DNA from 2 places in the Lysinibacillus sp. GJ-1 genome. Region 1 is predicted to be linked to the other one. Evidence: riboswitches for the same ligand, from Rfam matches in the RefSeq annotation. Region 1 holds a riboswitch; the other holds the start of a gene.
The links. A riboswitch is a leader RNA that binds a small molecule or an ion and turns the genes downstream of it on or off. The one in region 1 is predicted to bind FMN.
Positions count from the first base shown of each region.

Region 1 (9,690 bases):
TAGCCGCTTCTAAGCTTTGGTTAGCGATAGATTCTTCCACCGTCTTTTTCATTTTCACATATGAAGTGAGCACATTTAAACTTGTGAACAATGACAATAAGACTGTCGCTAATACTAATATTAGTTTAATTTTACGATTTTTCATACAAACTGGTACTTCCTCATCTATTGTATTCATTATTTAACGATGTGTAATTACTCCTAGAACAAATTAATATTTATATTAATAACAATAATATTATACTATAGTAATTTTCGTTTTTTCATGTATATTTTTTAAAGTACGTTGAAAACAATACTTTTATCCAAGTTTATTTTTAAAACTTAGTAATTGTTATGCAAAAATGGAATAATTTATTTTTCTTTCGAAAAGCGAAATAGCTACAAAACGAAAGGAGAATAGCCCAACAAATGTTACGCCATTCCCCTATTTATTCTATTAAATTATAAACCAAGCCTAACAAATTAGATAGCCTGAATTATGTTTCCTTTAATGGTTATCGGAAAAATAAGTTTACCTTCGATAAATTGTTGGAGAGAAAATGATTGCGGCTCACAATTTTCACCTATTCCAACAACTACCTCTAATTGCTTCGGTGAGTATATAACAGTATGGAGAGTACCAAAATATTCTTGATATTGTTTAAAAAATAACGGAGAATCTCCATTATTGAAATGGTGATAGACAGACATGGTCGTACGCGCATCTACTACATAGCGATTTATAAAGCTTTTTCGTTGTTTTGAACCCTCAATGCAAGCTTTGTTTTTCCCTGCCAATTGTTGAGACTCAAAATGATTTGTGCATATAAGCGGATGTTCAGCAGAAACTACCCGCTCTATTGGTGTAGCCTCCACCACAACTGCTTTTCCACTTTGATCTGTCATGGAGTAATTGTAGCAATAGCGATGTGGAATTTTATTTAAAAGTGCAATAGCCTCTTCAATATTTTCACACTGTTCAAGCACTATTTTAACGATTGTAGTCGCCAAAAAGCCATCTCCTTTCCAATCATTATTGACAAAATGCAGCCCTACTACAAGCCCTTTTTCATTCATTCCATCTAACCTACCAATAATTTGCTGGCTAAAACCTACACTGGCATACCCTTTAGACGGTTTAGAAAAAACGAGTCTTGCATCATACATAACTGGACTAAAATCATAATTTCTTACATACTTCCCATTGTGTACAACCGAGGTACATCCCATATTTGGAAATATTATATTATAACCGCTATACATTTTTATAATGGTTTCATACGGCTGTTTTAAGCCAAACGCTAATCCCTTCATCTCTTGCAAAAGATTGGGCGAAACATGTCGCAACAGCTCTTGTACCCGCTGTGTATTACAAGTAGCAGATAAAGCTAACAGTTGTTCATTTTGCGCTAAATGTGCATTTGTTTTTATTTCGTTACTTTGTTGAAAACCTATTTCATAAGCATCGCCTCTTAAAGCTACTACAGATACGATTAATTCTTGATATTTATTCATTGAAATCCCTCCCATACAGCTATTCAATCTTCAGTATCATCGTAATCCTTCAAGTAACTGGAAGGTCAAGGGTATAAAAAAAGTTGCCTTCCTATAGGAAGACAACCTTTAACGTGACCAAATCAGTAGTAAAAGGTACAGATAAATTATTTTGGTGAAATAAAGATATTATCTTTATTTACATTATCCAAAACAAACGATACCCATTAGCTAAAGTTTTTTTCTTTTGATTTGAATGTTTTACAACACGTATCGGATGATTGAATGGCTGCTGCCTCTTCTGACATTGTATGCATTTCAAAGTCAGAAGCAAACTCCGCATCACGTTTGTTCGTATTACGTTTATCCATGTCGATTGCAATTTTTTCAGCTCCGCAATAATTACCTTTGGCATGGAAAACACAATTTGATACTGCACAGCTAACTTGGACATTCGGCATAACTATCCACCCCTTATGATTGGTCTTGAAAAATATAGAATGGAAAATCTAATCTATACTCTTCACTTTGTATTTTGTCCAATCCATAGGTTTTTACAAGTCAAGCTTAAAAATAACTTCAACATAATCGGTCAATACGATTGCAAGCAGCACATGTGATAGATGTAAATTGTCGTGCTACTGAAAGACATCTAATTTTTGCTCGATGACCTCGTCTCATCTTGAGGATGTAAAAATTTTGGTCGTTTACTATATCCTTTTGGCGATAGACGTATTAATGTTTTCTTGGTGTCGGACCAGTTTAAATTGGCACCAATATTTAAGTACGGAACGCTTAATACACGGATATTGGCAAAGTAAATAAGAATGAAAAACAAGGACAAAAAGAAACCAAATAATCCAAAGAAAGCGGTCATTGAGATAACAAATAACCTAAAAATACTCATTGCAGTTACAAAGGATTGATTGACAAGAGTATAGGCGGCAATACTTGAGATGGCAATCACGACAATCATGGAAGGACTCGTTATGCCTGCCTTGATTGCCGCATCTCCGATGATTAGTCCACCTACGACACTCATTGTTCCACTCAAAATAGACGGTAAGCGTAGATTTGCTTCGCGAAATATTTCAAACATAAATAACATTAGCAATATCTCCAATATCGTTGGAAAAGGCAAGCCAGTACGTGATTGGACAACCGTCGCTAACAGTAATATTGGCATCTGCTCTTGATGATAAGTCGTTAATGCTAGCCAAAAACCGGGTAAAAGCATACTTATTAATATTCCTACGATTCGTAACAGACGCTCTAATGTACCGACCATAGATGGATAATCATTATCCTCACCTGATTTAAAAAGTAGAAACATATTAGGCGGCGTAATAATTGCGTAAGATACGCCATCGACAAAAAGAAGTATTCGTCCTCTGACTAGCGCTTGTATTGCGAAATCTGGTCGCCCTGTATAATCATGTCGCGGTAAAATTTTCGCGGTTTTTTCCACACTTTCCATCATTATATCGCCACTAAAGACAACATCTGTATTAATTTTCCTTAATTGCTTTTTTAGTTCCGTGACCATATTTTTGTCCGTTATATCACCCATGTATAGGACAGCCACTGTCGTTTTAGAGCGCTTTCCGACTTCCACTGTTTCCACGCATAAAGAATTTGTAGGCAATCGCTTACGAATTAAGGCCACATTAATAAAAACATCTTCTATAAAATCATCTCTCGGCCCTTTTACCACTAGTTCTTGCTTTGTTTCTTCAGGATTTCGATTTGGTTTTTTTGTAATTTTACTTGAAAATAAAATTTTTTCCCCTTCAAAGTAAAGCAAAACAAACCCTGAATATACACGCGTAATAGCATCATCTAAATTGGTTACTTTTTGAAGATTAGGAATGTGTAAATCGTTTTTTATTTTTTCCTCTAATAAGTTTACAGAGCTGTCTTCAAACAAAGATTGAACTCGCTCGATAATGACCTTATTCAATAAAAACTGATCGACCATCGACTCACATGTAATAAAATAAACATGCTGTTGTTGAAAGGTAAAAGATTGAAAAATTACGTCAGCAGAGCGTTGAAATAATTCTTTCAACATTTTCAATTCGATTTCTTGTTCTATTGATTGAATATTCCTCATCTCCTACTGAACCAAATTCAAACAAATTATTTTACTAAAATACTTATAAACATATATTTCCCAATGTCCAAAAAATTATGCAATAAATTTTACGACCATGCATCCTTTTAGCCAATCATTTTTTGTAAATTAGCCATTTCAATTGCAGACATCGCTGCATCATAACCTTTATTGCCAGACTTTGTTCCAGCACGTTCAATCGCTTGTTCAATATTTTCAGTTGTGACAATACCAAAAATCACTGGTACATTTGTCGAAAGCGATACGTTTGCAATGCCTTTAGCTGATTCGTTACACACATAATCATAATGCGTTGTAGAGCCACGAATAACTGTACCTAGACCTATAATGGCATCATATTTTTTCGTTTCAGCTAGTTGCTTTGCGATAAACGGTACTTCAAATGCACCTGGTACCCACGCAACATCTATTAAATTATCGTCTACACCATGACGCTTTAGCCCATCTAATGCACCACTTAATAATTTACTTGTTATAAATTCATTAAAACGACCAACGACCACCGCTATTCTTAAATCATTGCCAATTAATTGTGCTTCAAATGTTTTGCCCATCATTTCATTCTCCTCTTTTACATAGTAAGTGAATTTTCTATTTGCATATGTTGACGACGGTATGTTGCTAATGCGTCAATCGAAATCATTTTTAATTTATGTTTTTTTGCATACTTCACTAAATCATCAAAGCGTAACATTTCCCCATCATCGCCCATAATTTCACATATCACACCAGCTTCTACACTGTTGCAAAGTTTAGCCAAATCGATAGTAGCTTCCGTATGCCCTCGACGCTCTAATACCCCATTGTCTTTTGCTATTAGCGGAAAAACATGTCCAGGTCTACGGAAATCCGATGCTTGTGCATGTGACGCTAGCATTTTTTGAATCGTCAAAGCACGTTCAAACGCACTAATGCCTGTTGTTGTCTCTTTATAATCAATACTGACAGTAAACGCTGTTTGGTGATTATCAGTGTTATCTATGACCATTGGCTGCAACGCTAATTTTTGTGCAAGCTGCTGTGAAATGGGTGTACAAATAAGCCCCCTACCATATTTCGCCATAAAATTAATCGTTTCTGGTGTCATGAACTCTGCAAGGGCAAGTAAATCTCCTTCATTTTCACGGTCTTCATCATCCACGACAACAATCATATTGCCCTGTTTTAAATCGGCAATCGCTTCTTCAATTGAATGTAGCAACATTGCCACCTCCTAATAGATATCACTTTATTAATTATGTTTTTCTTTCTATAGCAGGTTAAAAACCATGCTTCGCTAAGTAATCTTTTGTAATAGTCGACGATTGCTGACTACCCTTTAGCTGGTGAATAATGTATTTGCCTACTAAATCGGTTTCGATATTGACTAGTGCCCCAACATTTTTAATTCCTAGTACGGTTTCTTTGTATGTGTGTGGAATAAGTGATACTGTGACACTGTTTTTTTCAACATGAAAGAGCGTTAAACTCGTTCCATCAATTGTGATTGACCCTTTAGGAATACAATAGCTCGTTAAGTCTTCTGACAGTTCGATCTCAATATAGACCGCATTTGCCATTGGACGTTTACGTAAAATTTTCCCTACACCATCTACATGCCCTGAAACAAAGTGGCCACCAAATCGTCCATTGGCTGGCATTGCACGCTCTAAATTGACCGCATTTCCAACAGTTAGTTGCTGTAAATTCGTCGCTTTCACTGTTTCAGGCATTACATCCATTGTTAGCTCTTGGTCATTATAATGAGTTACTGTCAAACAAACCCCATTTACGGCTATACTATCCCCAAGCTTCACATCCGCCACTATTTTGGGAGAAATCACCGTTATTTCCATACTTAGCCTATCGCTTTGCAAGGTTTTTACTGTACCAATATCCTCAATAATACCTGTAAACAATTTTCCACCTACTTTCTTAACCCTATGTCGTAAACCTTTTGATAGTGATTATTTTAATTCCCCTTTCAATTTTTATAATCGAAACAAACAAAAAACCCCTTTCATATAAAAGGGGTTTGGGAGTACGTGTACATAAGACGTCACGAAATAAACCTAGTGGATACAAAAATTTTCCACAGGCTGCCATCTCATTGTTCTTCTCCCATCCAGACTATCACTGTCGGTTTTGGATTTGCACCAAATCAGCTTGCGCTCACGGACTTTGAATTGCTTCATCACCGCCGATTGGGAATTTCACCCTACCCCGAAGAACAGATATTTATTCAATTTTTGCCTAAATAAAAAACTTCCCAACAGAAGCGATGGGAAGTAGTATGCTATATAAGCGTAGCCAAATAGACCTTTTAAAGTCATACGAATTTAAAAAGCTTATACTTTCACCCTTCTCCCATCCAGACTGTAACTGTCGGTTTTGGATTTGCACCAAATCAGCTTGCGCTCACGGACTTTGAATTACTTCATCACCGCCGATTGGGAATTTCACCCTACCCTGAAGGATATATTATTTAGTTACTTCATACGATAACATTATTTTAATAGATTATCCACCTAAAATTTTTTCATGCCTGCATGCTGATAACTGATTTTGTCAAAAAATTATACTTTATTAATTTTTATGGTATTTCTTCTCCGAAATCCAATAGTGCGAAATTGTTACAGTTAAAGTAATCCATATGAACGTTATCACCATATTTCCATATAGTTGTGCATCCATTGAACCCGTTATTAATACCATCATTGCTTGTTGACTCATGCCAGCAGGATTCACTAAATCAATTATTGGATGTAAACCACTAATGATTTTCAACAGTAGCAAGCAAACAATACTAATTAAAGCTATAACGCCCTGTCCATTAAAAATAGTACTGACCATCGCAGTAAAAGAAATCATAAAAAGTACCCATACTAAGTATAATCCAAGCGCTAATATCATCGTAAGAAATGGAATATTACTAAACAAGAAATTTACATAAACGTAAGATACAAAATAGCCAAATGTCACACTAAGCGCTACAAATGAGAAATTAGAAAAAAGTTTTCCACCGATATAGGATCCTACCTTTACAGGCCTTGTTAATATAAAATCAAGCATTCCATTCGCTTTATCTGACTGAATAATGCCCATAATGGCAATAGCAATTACCATAATGCCTAACTGATCAAATTGGGAGCCTAGAGTTGCCGCCATTACTTGTGCTCCATCCTGCTGCATCATTGAAGGGTCGATGGTAATACCTTGATTTCCACCAAGCGCTGTTAAAATTGATGGTAAATAGTATGTGACAACTGGTTGTGTTGCGCCTAAAAACATAAAAACAAGAGGTAACCAAAGTATCTTAAACTCACGAAACATTTGTACATATTCTTTTCTCGTTAAAATAAATAAAGATGTCATACACTCACCACCATCTTTAAAAAGATTTCTTCTAATGTCTCACTGCTTCCAACTTCAAATTTAACGATATCCATGTTGTTGTCCATCGCATCACGAATCAACCTATCTTTATTTTGCTGAATATTATCGAGGGTAATCTTCGCCTTCTTACCCAATACTTCAACATTTTTAACATATGGGAGCTTTTCAATGATTTGCACCCAAAGCATATTATGTGATGCCAATTCAAGATGCACAACCGCATCATGATTGTTAGTTAATTTATCTAATGTCGTATCTTCAATTTTTTCACCTTTTTTCATAATGACAAAGCGTTCACATATTTCTTCTGCATCACTTAAAATATGAGTAGATAATAGGATAGTCGTTTCATGTTTAATTTCTTGTATTAAATTTAAAACCTCTCTCCTGCCTATTGGATCTAATGCCGATACAGGCTCATCCATGACAATAAAAGATGGCTTATGTAACAGTGTTTGGGCAATGCCAAGCCTTTGCTTCATTCCCCCAGAAAATGTTTGAACTTTCTCATGTTGTTCATTTATAAGTCCAACTTTTGTTAAAATAGCTGGCACTTCCTCCGTAAGCTCTTGTTTTGTTATGCCAGATAACTGTCCCATAAAAAAGAGTGTTTCTGTAGCTGTCATCCAATGAAAGAAATCAGGATATTGTGGAAGGTAACCAATTTCTTTTTTCATGGTTGAAATTTTTTTCCCATCTAGTAGGACTTCTCCTTTTTCCGCATATAAAATATCTGCAATAATTTTGATTAACGTAGACTTTCCAGCACCGTTAGGTCCAATAAGCCCTACACATTGTCCAGTTTCAACCACCATCGAGAAATTATTGACTGCTGTCTTTGCCTTAAATGTTTTAGTCACCCCTTTAATTTCTAACTTCATGATGTTTCGCTCCTTTTCGCCCAATAGTGAAATATAAAATTGGACCAATGGTATTAAAAAATAAAATAATGATTGTCCACAACACAACATTTGATCTTGCATTTCGGTGTCGATACAAATCAATTAATGCAACAAGGATAAGGATGAAACCAACCATCATAAATGGCAATATAACCTGTAATACAGCCAACCAATCAATGTCATTCAATTCATCTAACCCATAGTGAAGTTTCAATAAAAACGCTCCTCTCAACATTCATTATCATTACTAATAATGATAACATTAACACACATTTTTTGGAATTGCACTTGTTATTTTATTAAATGATATGCTACAGTCAATATTATCTATAATGATAATATTATCATTATAGATAATTATTTTTACATTGATTTCACTGCCAATATTGTTAAAAGGAGAAAATCGCGTGAAAGTGCACCGGATAAGAATGAAAATTAGTCAAACTCAAAAAGAAATTCCTATTACGCCGATTTCAGCTAATTTATTTATTTTAGGGGGAATACTATGCTACCTATTCATATAGATACAAATAGCCCATAGCTATTATATAAGCAAGTCGGAAATCAATTAATTGAACAGATTGCAAAAGGGCATATTCAAGACAATGAAATGCTTCCTTCCATTAGAAATATGGCGCAAGATATTGGAATCAATATACATACTGTTTCAAAAAGCTATCGTGAACTTGAGAAAAAAGCGATTATCAAGATGGAAAATCGCTTGAAAGCAACAGTTATCGCTCGTTCAAATCGACGGTTAGACGAAAACCAATTACATAATCTCGAACTTTCTATAAAAAACATGATAATGGAAGCTTATGTAATAGGTTATAGCAAGAAACAAATCAAACAATATATCACAAAAGTATTAGACCAAGTGCAGTAATTTACCTGCTAAATAGGTAAGGTATTAATGCCTGTTTTGTATTCTTCCCTCCATAATGTATGAATCAGATAGTGTATACTAATTCATTTCTTTTTTTCCGCATTCATGTCATCATGAACGAATGACTATATTGATTTAAGTATTATGAATGGTAAAGCCAAATACCCTTTAAGGAGAAAAATACAATGAAACATATAATATTTGATTTTGATGGCACACTTGCGGATTCCACGGCAGTGTTTGCTTCTGTATGGAATACGATTGCTAAAAAACATGCATTCAAAGAAGTACAGTTAGAAGATATTGATGCACTAAAAAAATTATCGATTGCTGAACGAAGTAAATTATTTAACTTCCCGTTACACAAACTACCTACTATACTCCCGCAATTTTATCGTTTATATCAGCAATCATTACAAGATGTTCATTTATTTCACGGTATGAAAGAGGTCATACAGGAACTTGATAAGAAAGGATATACAATTGCCATTATTTCCTCCAATTCAAAAGATAATATTTTGGCGTTTTTACAAACTAATGGTATCGACCATGTGTCCGAAGTACTTTGTTCGAGCCGTATTTTTGGTAAAGATAAAGTGATAAAAAAATATTTAAAACAAGCCAATTTAAAAACATCCGATGTTTTATATATTGGGGATGAGCAACGAGATATCGTCGCCTGCAAAAAAGTAGGTATTCCAATTATTTGGGTTGGTTGGGGGTATGATGCCATTGAGATAGTCCAATCCGCAGAACCCGATTACAAAGTATTTACTCCTGCAGAAATACTAACTATTATTTAAGGTTTATGAACTCTATCACCACTGCCTAGGCTCTAAAAAAAAGACACTCTTTATAAGTGTCTTAAAATACAAGAGAAGTTGATTATTATTCCTACATCAACTTCTTTCTTATTG
Region 1 covers NZ_CP088912.1:1,670,543-1,680,232, reverse strand. The annotation lists gene LO754_RS07870 (sensor histidine kinase) at 1-145, opposite strand, end outside; gene LO754_RS07865 (C45 family autoproteolytic acyltransferase/hydrolase) at 466-1,497, opposite strand; gene LO754_RS07860 (DUF1540 domain-containing protein) at 1,704-1,937, opposite strand; gene LO754_RS07855 (spore germination protein) at 2,129-3,589, opposite strand; gene ribH (6,7-dimethyl-8-ribityllumazine synthase) at 3,697-4,164, opposite strand; gene ribB (3,4-dihydroxy-2-butanone-4-phosphate synthase) at 4,182-4,814, opposite strand; gene ribE (riboflavin synthase) at 4,870-5,508, opposite strand; FMN riboswitch at 5,699-5,824, opposite strand; FMN riboswitch at 5,945-6,070, opposite strand; gene LO754_RS07835 (ABC-2 transporter permease) at 6,176-6,964, opposite strand; gene LO754_RS07830 (ABC transporter ATP-binding protein) at 6,961-7,866, opposite strand; gene LO754_RS07825 (PLD nuclease N-terminal domain-containing protein) at 7,850-8,101, opposite strand; partial or broken gene LO754_RS07820 (GntR family transcriptional regulator) at 8,444-8,773, shown strand; gene LO754_RS07815 (HAD-IA family hydrolase) at 8,959-9,576, shown strand; gene LO754_RS07810 (VanW family protein) at 9,685-9,690, opposite strand, start outside.

Region 2 (9,690 bases), 370 kb from region 1:
AATTTTATCAATTCTAATTCATTCTCAATTTGTCTAATATATTTTATAGATGTAATATCAAAATCAGTTTTAACACAAAACGGTAGCACTTTACCTTCTGTTGTATTTGTACCAAATACAACATAATCTGTATCATTATAGTTGTGAAGTAATAATCCCCAGGCTGAATATAAAATAGAATTTACATTGACATTATAAGTATCAGCAAATTGTGAAAGTGATTGCATAATTTTTTTATCTAAAAAAAATGTATCGTTGACCAACTTAAATCCATTATTTTTAAAAGTACCTAAAGTTACTTTTGATTTAAGTTCAAAATCTTTTAAAGCAGCACTCCAATAACTTTCCTTTGTATCTAACTCTAATGTGTTCATTTATATCTCTCCTTTTAATCATGGGTTTTGTATCATCATCACTAAAAGATGATGGAGTTGCAGTCGCTTTTGATTTATATATGTTCGTTTTGAATTAGAGTCCGATTTATTGCTGGTTTTTTTATGCTCTTATTTTGAGAATAAACTAAAACGACTAAACTAATTAAAACGAACATTCCTCCAGTAAGTTGTGAAAATTGTAATCGTTCATTTAAAAAAACAAGAGCAAATAAAGTAGTAAATACAGGTTCTACCATGCTAATCATCGAAACGTTAGAAGAACTCAACAATTCCAGCGACTTAAAAAATGTAATTTCAGCAAAAATAGTTGAAAAAATCACAATACTAATAATGTGTATCCATGCTTGGTTATTAAAATTTAAAGAGATATCTTGCTTCACTACACCAATTATGAAAACGCCAAAAGTTGCAAATAGTGCTGTATAGGCACTTATTATTACTGGTGAATTATTAATAGTTACTCTTTTCCCCACAATCATATATATTGCAAAGATCAAAGCTGCAAGAAGGGATAAGACTATTCCATAGACATTCATTTTATCTAATGAAACTCCCAGTAAATAAATCATGCTAATGAAAGTTGCTACTAAAGCTAGTATTGATCCTATACTTAATTTTTCTTTATATAAAAAATAAGAGATGATACAAACTAGTAAAGGAAAACAATATAAGAGCAAGACTGCCATAGATGATGATATATATTTTAATGATTCAAAATGGAAAATAGATAAAAGTGTGAATAGTATACCACCTAGTATAAAAAGATTTTTCACCTCATGTTTACCGATTCTTATATTTGTACCTTTCACAAGGAAGAAAAGGAAAAAGATGATAGAACTTAATCCGAATCTTAAAAAAAGTAAAGTATACACTGTCACACCATATTCATAGGCTTTAACTGTAAAAATTGGCATAATCCCATATCCTATGCTCGAAAGAACTGCATAAATAGCTCCCTTGATAAAATTATTCATAAATCTCCTCCTTTCACTTCACTTACAATAAAATTTAATGACATTTTCACTATATAGTTATTCCCTTTTAAAACAATTACTACCACATTTCATTTAGAATTTATTATATCTAAATTTTGAAAACGGGTTCTTTAAATTTCGTAACAAATCGCATCTTAATTATTCTATTCAAGAATGTAAAAATTTGTATGAAATATCAGTACTGATAAAAAGATTATAGTATAAAAGTAAATTTAAATAGATACATTTCCTAACATATAACGTTTTAGTCTTTAGCGTCGAATTTAAGCGAATATTATAATTAAACAGAAGAAATGTAACACAAAGTTATGACATTAACTTCATATACAAGCGTTGATTTACTATGATGTCTAGAATCTTATGGCATCACACCTTCATACGCTCATTAACAGTTTTCTAGGAGTGTTTTTTGTTTTATTCTTAATTGAAGATTTATCCTTGAAAACCATTGTCCAGATGGAGTTTTTCGTATAAACTTAACCATAATTTTGGTCCTTTATTAGTGGATTTGGACAGGTTACCACCTGATTTTATCCATTATAAAGGACCTTTTTTATACATAATAAAATGATTGAATATTTTTTTTCTTTAAAGTATAGTTAATTTAATGTAACGCTAGTAATATCTTTTAATTTATTTGAGATATAACAAGAAAATTATTGGACGTGAATAAAATATGGAACTAAACATTCAATCACATAATAACGATTGTGAAAATAATTTAATGAATTATTCTCTTTATATACCTCGTTATAGTCAAAAGTTTTGTATGAATGACTGGCCAAAGGGATTACTTATTGAAGAAAGAAGTCATGACTATTGGAGCGATAGATGTTGTGGGTTGGCGTGTTTACGAATGGTTATATCTCATTATAAAATACCTATACCAACCCAATTAGAATTACTTAAAGAAGGTTTAAAAAGAAAGTATTATATTTCGAAGGGATGGTTACACCAAGGTTTAGCCGATTTAGGAGAAATGTATGGGGTGAAGGGTAACCCTATAGTTGTTAAAAGCGGTAAACAACTTGAAAACTTGCTTGTAACAAAGGGCCTAGTAATATGTTCTATAGCTCCAAAGTTCCCTAAAAACGGAAGCAGAGGGGGACATTTGGTAGTAGTATGTAGTCGAATTCATACCTCTAAAGGAAGACTAATTTGTTTTAGAGATCCATCTCTTTGGGGAGAAACAAATAGTATAGTATTTGAAGACAGGTTCTTTAGCAGTTTTAGTGGTAGAGCAATTGTTTTTTCTTTGGATTAATAGAAGATATGATATTTTCATTAGAACTGTACGCCTGTAATCGAATAAAGCATATAACTGACCTGGCACCTCCGAGATGCGAATAAAGTAGTATACTTATTTAAAAGAAATCTCCCACAAAAATCAAAGGTATTGTCGAAATTTGCGGGAGATTGAGCAAATTTATTATCTAAACTTGACTAATTTAAGTAGCAATTCGCTTCAAGTTATTGCGTTGACAATTATCCCAATAACAGCTTCAATACCTAAACCAATGGTAAATATCATACATTTTTTCATTCCCCTCATAATTTTTTTGTTATTTTAACCTAATGACCTCGGATAATAACTTTTACTTCCCTCATACTAAATTCACCTGTAAAAAGTCAATATGGTTTGCTGGTACTTTCTTTCGATATTCTTCCATGTGAGTCGATATTGCATAACCTTTTAATGTATTTCTACTTAAATTTTGTAGTTCTTTTTTGGAAAGTAAATCTGAAATTGCAAATTTAAGCAACAAAAAAACACCTCCTAGACATAACAGTCTAAAAAGGTGTCATTACTTGAACACTATCCTAAATCATACTTTTTTACGCTTATTTCGATAAATACATTGTGCGTTGTTGGTTGATCCATTTGCGCATCGTTGTGAATAACAATGCCATAATCGCCGTTAATAACACACCTTTCACGATATTAAATGGTAAAATGCCTGCAACAATCATTGTGTATAATGAATCGCCATCGACTGGCTCCATACCTAAGAAATAAGTGTACATCGGTAAAAATACTGCGATATTTAACAAGCTCATGCCAACCGCCATCACAATCGTTCCTGTTGCTAATCCTCCAACAAGACCTCCAATCGTTTTAAAACGGTTAAAAATAAATGATACTGGCAAAATAAATAATATGCCTGTTACAAAGTTTGCAATATGACCAACTGGCACTCCTGTTGGCGTACCAGAGAAAATCCAATCTAAAACATTTTTAAATAGCTCTACTAAAATACCTGCTACATCGTGATGGCTGCAAGTAAGGCAGGCATATCACTGAAATCCACTTCCAAAAAGGCTGGGAACGGTGGAATCGGGAAATTAAATAACATTAATAAAAACGAAATACTACTCAGCATACCAATCGTAATAAACGATTGCAGTTTGACATTTTTCTTCATTGAAAACTCTCTCCTCTTTGCTGATTCAATCTTGCAAGAAGAAAGGTTACGACGTAATCGATTGTTTTTCACGAAAAAACCCTTATGCAAATCAGCATAAGGGAGAAAAGGCATGAGTAAATAACGCCATTACTAGCTATTTTTTGTGCATAGCGTGCATTTAAAGACACACTAAAAAAACGTTCGCACATAGCTTAATTCGTAACAACGAATGACGATCGTACCTCCATCTTCTCCCATCCAGACTATACTGTCGGCCTTGGAATTACACCAAGTCAGCCATGCAAAAAAATCTTTGCACAGGTCGCGGGCTGAAGAGCCATCTAGTAAATCATGCGAGCTACTGTAGCTTACTACTACACTAGCGATTTACAACTCTATTACCGCCGGTCGGGATTTTCACCCTGCCCCGAAGATGAATCAATATTATTTTATAAACTAACTATAATGTTTTATCACATAAAAGTAAATACTTCTGCTTAAAATAATCCGATTAAATTTGTATGGTTTAATAAATCAAGCACTTTGTGAGAAATAATGGAGTAGCTTATCCGCGGAACAAAGTCACTTACCCGCGATTTATTATCATTTACCCGCGAATCAAGGTGCTTTACCCGCGGTATTTCCATTAAAAAAAACAGCTATCTACTATCTGATAGCTGTTTTCTATATTATGGCATCATTTGTTTATTGGCACCTACAGGCATGGGTAAAAACTTTGTTAAATCAAAGCCTTCCCAACTTTCCTGGACAATGTTATCTAAACGTATCTTTTTATCAAAGCTTGACGCAGTCAACATCATCGCCTCGATTAATTGTGTTGCCCGTACGGCATCCATTGTCGTTAAATCAAGTGGTGCGTCAAATGTGACCACAACCCCATCTTCTTCTTTTACAGTGTATGTGACATTTTCCGGAACAACTGGCACATAAACATCATCCTTTTTGTCTCGCATCGCCAGTAGAGCCTCTGTCACAGTAGGATACGTTTGATGGAAATCAGGCGATAAATATTCAGTCCCGTTTCCCTCTGTATATAAATAATAATTGTAATGATTATCTTTTGTTAGCGCTATAGGCTCACTCGGCTCTTCTGCTTGCGAAAACTCGTAATCAGAACCATCTGCCTGTTTAATGGCAATGGCTTTATATTCGGACTCGGAAAAAGTATCTTTTAACGAGTTTAAATATTTCGTGACAGAAGCCGAAGCTACATCATAATCATTTTCTTCTGGTAATACGTGCACAAGCGTTTTACCTTCTTCTTTTAACTCACCTTTGTACGGATGATAGTCTGTTAAACCCATTGCTTCTTCATCAATTTGAGGTGCGTATTTTTCATACATTTGTAAAGTTGTTGGCTTCTTCTTACCAAAATCAGCAGTTATTTTTTTGTTCGGAATAATATAGGTCATTGGTATGCTATCAGCCTTACCACCAGGTAATCCAATTCTGAAAACGACTGCATCGACTAAATCATCTTCGTAAACAGATGTCCGCAACGATAGGATACGAGCATGCTCAGCACCAATATTCGCTTTCATTACACTATCTGCATCTGCATTTTCACTTTCTGTGACCGACCGATCCTCCTGCACAGAAGAATAATTTTCGATTGGGGCGTTTGCTTCATCCTTTACGGAAGAATTGTTCGATACATAGATGTACCCTGCTAGTGATAGGACAAAAATTGCAGCAACACTACTTAAAATAGGCCACCTACTCTTGCGTCTTTTTATAGGTTTAGTATTTTCTTGAGCAGGCAATGATTGCGCTTGTTGTTCTTTTGCCTCAGCTACTGGTTGTATCGCCTCTTGAAGATGTATGTTGTCTTGTAAACGTGCATCAGCAAGCAATCTTTTTAACACTTCGTCTTTCGAGCGGTGGTCAGTAAGCTTCGGGGCATTGTTCAACATTTGTTCAAGTTGTTCATCGTCAAATTGTTTATGCGTCATTGCCTTTTCGCCTCCTGTTCCCTAACCTGTTGTAGATGTTGCCTTAAAAACTTAATGGCTCGATGTTGCGTCGTTTTAACCTTTGCCTCTGTCCAATCAAGTATTTGCGCAGTTTCAGTAATCGACAAATCTTGGAAATAGCGCATAATAATAACCATTTTTTGATCCCCTGTACAATTTTCAAGTGCAAACTCTATCTGCTTTAATTCATCACTGGCCTATAGCACATCTTCCGGTGATGGTGTGGTTGAATGTAATTGTTCCGTTTCCCAGTCAAAAAAATCGAGTGAATGTTTTTGGCGCACAGCCTGCTTTCGAAAATGATCAATTGCGACATTTTTAGCAATAGCAAAAAGCCAAGTTTTTTCACTGCTATTCCCTGCAAATTGTTCATAAGATCGCAGCACACGGACATAAACCTCATGTGCAAGGTCCTCAGCAAGTGTGCGATTTTTTACTAGATAAATAAGAAACTGGAACACGTCTTGATGGTATGCATCGTATAGTCGATGGAACACGGAGTCATTCAAAGCACTCCACCCCCGTTCTCATAGTATTTGTCGTCTAACACTCGCACAAGTTACATTTAAATAATATTTTGGTCTTAATTTTGCTATGTGTCTAAACCCGAGCACAAGCCGACGTATAGCCTCTAACAGGTATTGGTATTGTTGCCAACTAGTTCAGCTAGTTCTAACTATACCAATGACCCGTGGAAGCATGAAAGAGCATTGTCAGATGGCACCAGCTACAAGGACTTCTTCATGAACTTATTCGAATGGTAAATAGAAAGTAAAAGTTGTGCCCTCTTTTAACACACTATCGACCATAATATTGCCAGAGTGTGCCTTGACAATATTTCGAGCAATTGCAAGCCCTAAACCCGTTCCGCCTTTAGAACGTGTCCGTGCTTTATCCGCTTTATAAAAACGTTCAAAGACATATGGTAAATCTTCCTGTGGAATCCCATGTCCTGTATCCTGAACAGATATTTTGGCAAAGGTTGGCTCTTGCTCTATCTTGACAATGACAGAACCTTCGTCTGTATGACGCAGTGCATTATCTACTAAATTTGTTAACACTTGTTCGATACGATCCTCATCCATACTGATGCGGGCATCATTATCAAACTCACTATTAAATAAAAGTTGCACGTGTTTTTCTTTTGCCACTTGAGCAAATTTTTGCGTAATACGTTCAAATGTGGAATTAATCGGTACTTCATCTTTGTACAGTGTCATATGTCCTGATTCCATTCGCGCTAAATCCAATAAATCGGTTACTAAACGTCCCATACGCTTCGATTCATCATAAATAATTTTCGTGATTTCATTACGTTCTTCTTGATCTTGAATAAAATCATCATCCATTAATGCCTCAGAATAGCCTTGTAGCATGGAAATCGGTGTACGTAGTTCATGTGATACATTGGCAATAAAATCAGAACGTAGCTTTTCTAAACGATGCTGCTCTGTCATATCACGGATTACAGCAACTGCTCCACGAATTAATTCCCCACTATAGAGCGGGCTAATCGTAAATGTATAATAATTTCCATCCATTTCTATTTCTTCTTCTAACTTATCTTCAAACATTAGTACATGATCGAGCATATGATAGAGTTCAGGTGGAATAGGCTTTGCGCTTTGCGAGCCTTTATTAACAAACCATTTTTGCATTAAACGTTCCGCTGGCGGGTTGCTCAGTAAAATTGTTCGATCACGGTTAAACGTTATAACGGCATCTGTCATGGATGTTAAAATATTGGACAATTGCTCATTTTCTTGATTAATTACTTCTAAGTTATGCTTTAGCTGACGCCCCATTTGATTGAACGCAACAGCTAGCTGGCCGATTTCATCATTTTGCGTTGTCGGCATTTTTGCCTCGAAATTCCCTTTTGCAATTTCAAAAGCTAGCTCACGCATTTTACGTAATGGGGATGTAATACGGGATGATAAGAAAAATGCAAAAAATGTCGTTAACACAAACGCAATAAATGCCGCTAAAAAGACAATTTTGGTCGTCTCTTTCGATGTTTTATGTAACGCATCTGGACTTTGGTAAATAAATACAGCGCCATGCACTTCATTTTCCACATTTAGTGGAAACCCTAGCACGACATAGGATTCCATTTTTCCTTGATCTGTTGAAGATGGCATCATCATTTCCTTTATAATGGGTTCATCTGATTGGAAAATTTCATGGAAGGATTTATTCGCTAAAATTTCATCTTGAATTTCTTTCTTGTTGACGCCTTCTTGCAGCGCAAATGAGACTTCTAAATGATTTATGGCGATAAGTGCATTTGTACCCTCAGGTAAAATATCTGTCAGGAGTTGCGAAGTCGATTCTGCCGTCTCATTGTCATCCACTATACTCGCTATTGTTGCAGCCGTTTGACGCAGCGAAATCTCTGCTTGCTGCATATGATAGTTTTGAAGAAATTCGAGCATTAAAACCGTGAAAACAAATAATACAAATGAAACGAGAAGCAATATGGTTACCCATAGCTTCCCGACAACACTGTTCCATATTCTATTCATTGACAACCTCAAATTTGTAGCCAACGCCCCAAACAGTGACAATCATTTTCGCTGCGTTCTCTGATACACGATTCAGCTTCTCACGTAGACGCTTCACATGGGTATCGACTGTTCGTAGGTCTCCAAAGAAATCATAATGCCAAACCTCTTTTAGTAATTGTTCACGGTCAAATACTTTGTCTGGAGATTTTGCAAGGAAGTACAATAATTCATACTCTTTTGGTGTTAAATTCACTTCGATGCCTTCCGCTGTTACACGGTGCGCATCATGGTCAATCATCAAATGTTGGAATACAACTAAATCTTTTGATGACGATGCATTTGTCGTAGGTGAAAATGCTTGTGAACGACGTAAAATAGCTTTTACGCGTAGAACCACCTCACGAGGACTAAATGGCTTTACAATATAATCATCTGCTCCAAGCTCGAAGCCTTGTACACGGTTTGCTTCCTCGCCTTTTGCAGTTAATAAAATAATTGGCGTTGCAGCTCTTTCGCGAATTTCTGCACATACCTCAAGCCCATCTTTTTCAGGCATCATAATATCTAGTAAAATACAGTGGTACTCTTTTTCTAAAGATTTTTCGATCGCTTCTTCACCATTCTCTGCTTCGTCAACTTGATACCCTTCGCGCTCCAAATACATTTTTAATAAGCGTCGAATACGATCCTCGTCGTCTACTACTAATACTGAAATATTTTCTGACACTTTCACGATCCCTCTCTTCCGATCTTTCTCTACCCTTCTATTGTACATGGTACGCTACGACTTGAAAAGAAAAGAAAGCCCTTTCGCAGCAGCGAAAAGGCTTTTCGTTCCCCTGTTACGCGTAGGAGTGTAAACCTGCAAGAATTAAGTTAACGGCAATAAGGTTAAATAATATAATACCAAAGCCAATTAATGCTAACCAAGCAGATTTTTCACCTTCCCAGCCCTTAGATAAACGTAGATGTAGGAATGCTGCATAGAATAACCATGTAATCAGAGTACATACTTCTTTCGGGTCCCAACCCCAGAAACGACTCCATGCAAGTTGTGCCCAAATCATCGCAAAAATGAGTGCACCTAAAGTAAATACTGGGAAACCAATAATAACAGAACGATAACCGACTTCATCCAGTAATTGTAGATTTACACGTTTAACAAGCGGTTGGAATATCGCGCTTATGCGACGACGTGCAATAAGGCGAATGAATAAGTATAGTAATGAGCCTATTAATAATGACCACACGACCGTTGTTAATTTTTTCGCATTAATCAGTGCAGGCATTTCTACTAATGGAGACATACCATGTTCCTCTACTACCTCATACTCATTCATCCCAAAAATAGGTGGCAAATTATAAGTAATTTGGCGAGACATACCTTCTTTATC
Region 2 covers NZ_CP088912.1:1,301,288-1,310,977, reverse strand. The annotation lists gene LO754_RS06045 (amino acid adenylation domain-containing protein) at 1-374, opposite strand, end outside; gene LO754_RS06040 (DMT family transporter) at 449-1,369, opposite strand; gene LO754_RS06035 (C39 family peptidase) at 2,067-2,654, shown strand; gene LO754_RS06030 (hypothetical protein) at 2,995-3,156, opposite strand; partial or broken gene LO754_RS06025 (ECF transporter S component) at 3,233-3,813, opposite strand; FMN riboswitch at 4,038-4,234, opposite strand; gene LO754_RS06020 (RNA polymerase subunit sigma) at 4,485-5,768, opposite strand; partial or broken gene sigX (RNA polymerase sigma factor SigX) at 5,765-6,298, opposite strand; gene LO754_RS06010 (ATP-binding protein) at 6,539-8,314, opposite strand; gene LO754_RS06005 (response regulator transcription factor) at 8,307-9,023, opposite strand; gene ccsB (c-type cytochrome biogenesis protein CcsB) at 9,139-9,690, opposite strand, start outside.
Region 2: it holds a riboswitch for FMN, as region 1 does, so the genes downstream of both, LO754_RS06025 (ECF transporter S component) here and ribE (riboflavin synthase) in region 1, are expected to answer to the same signal.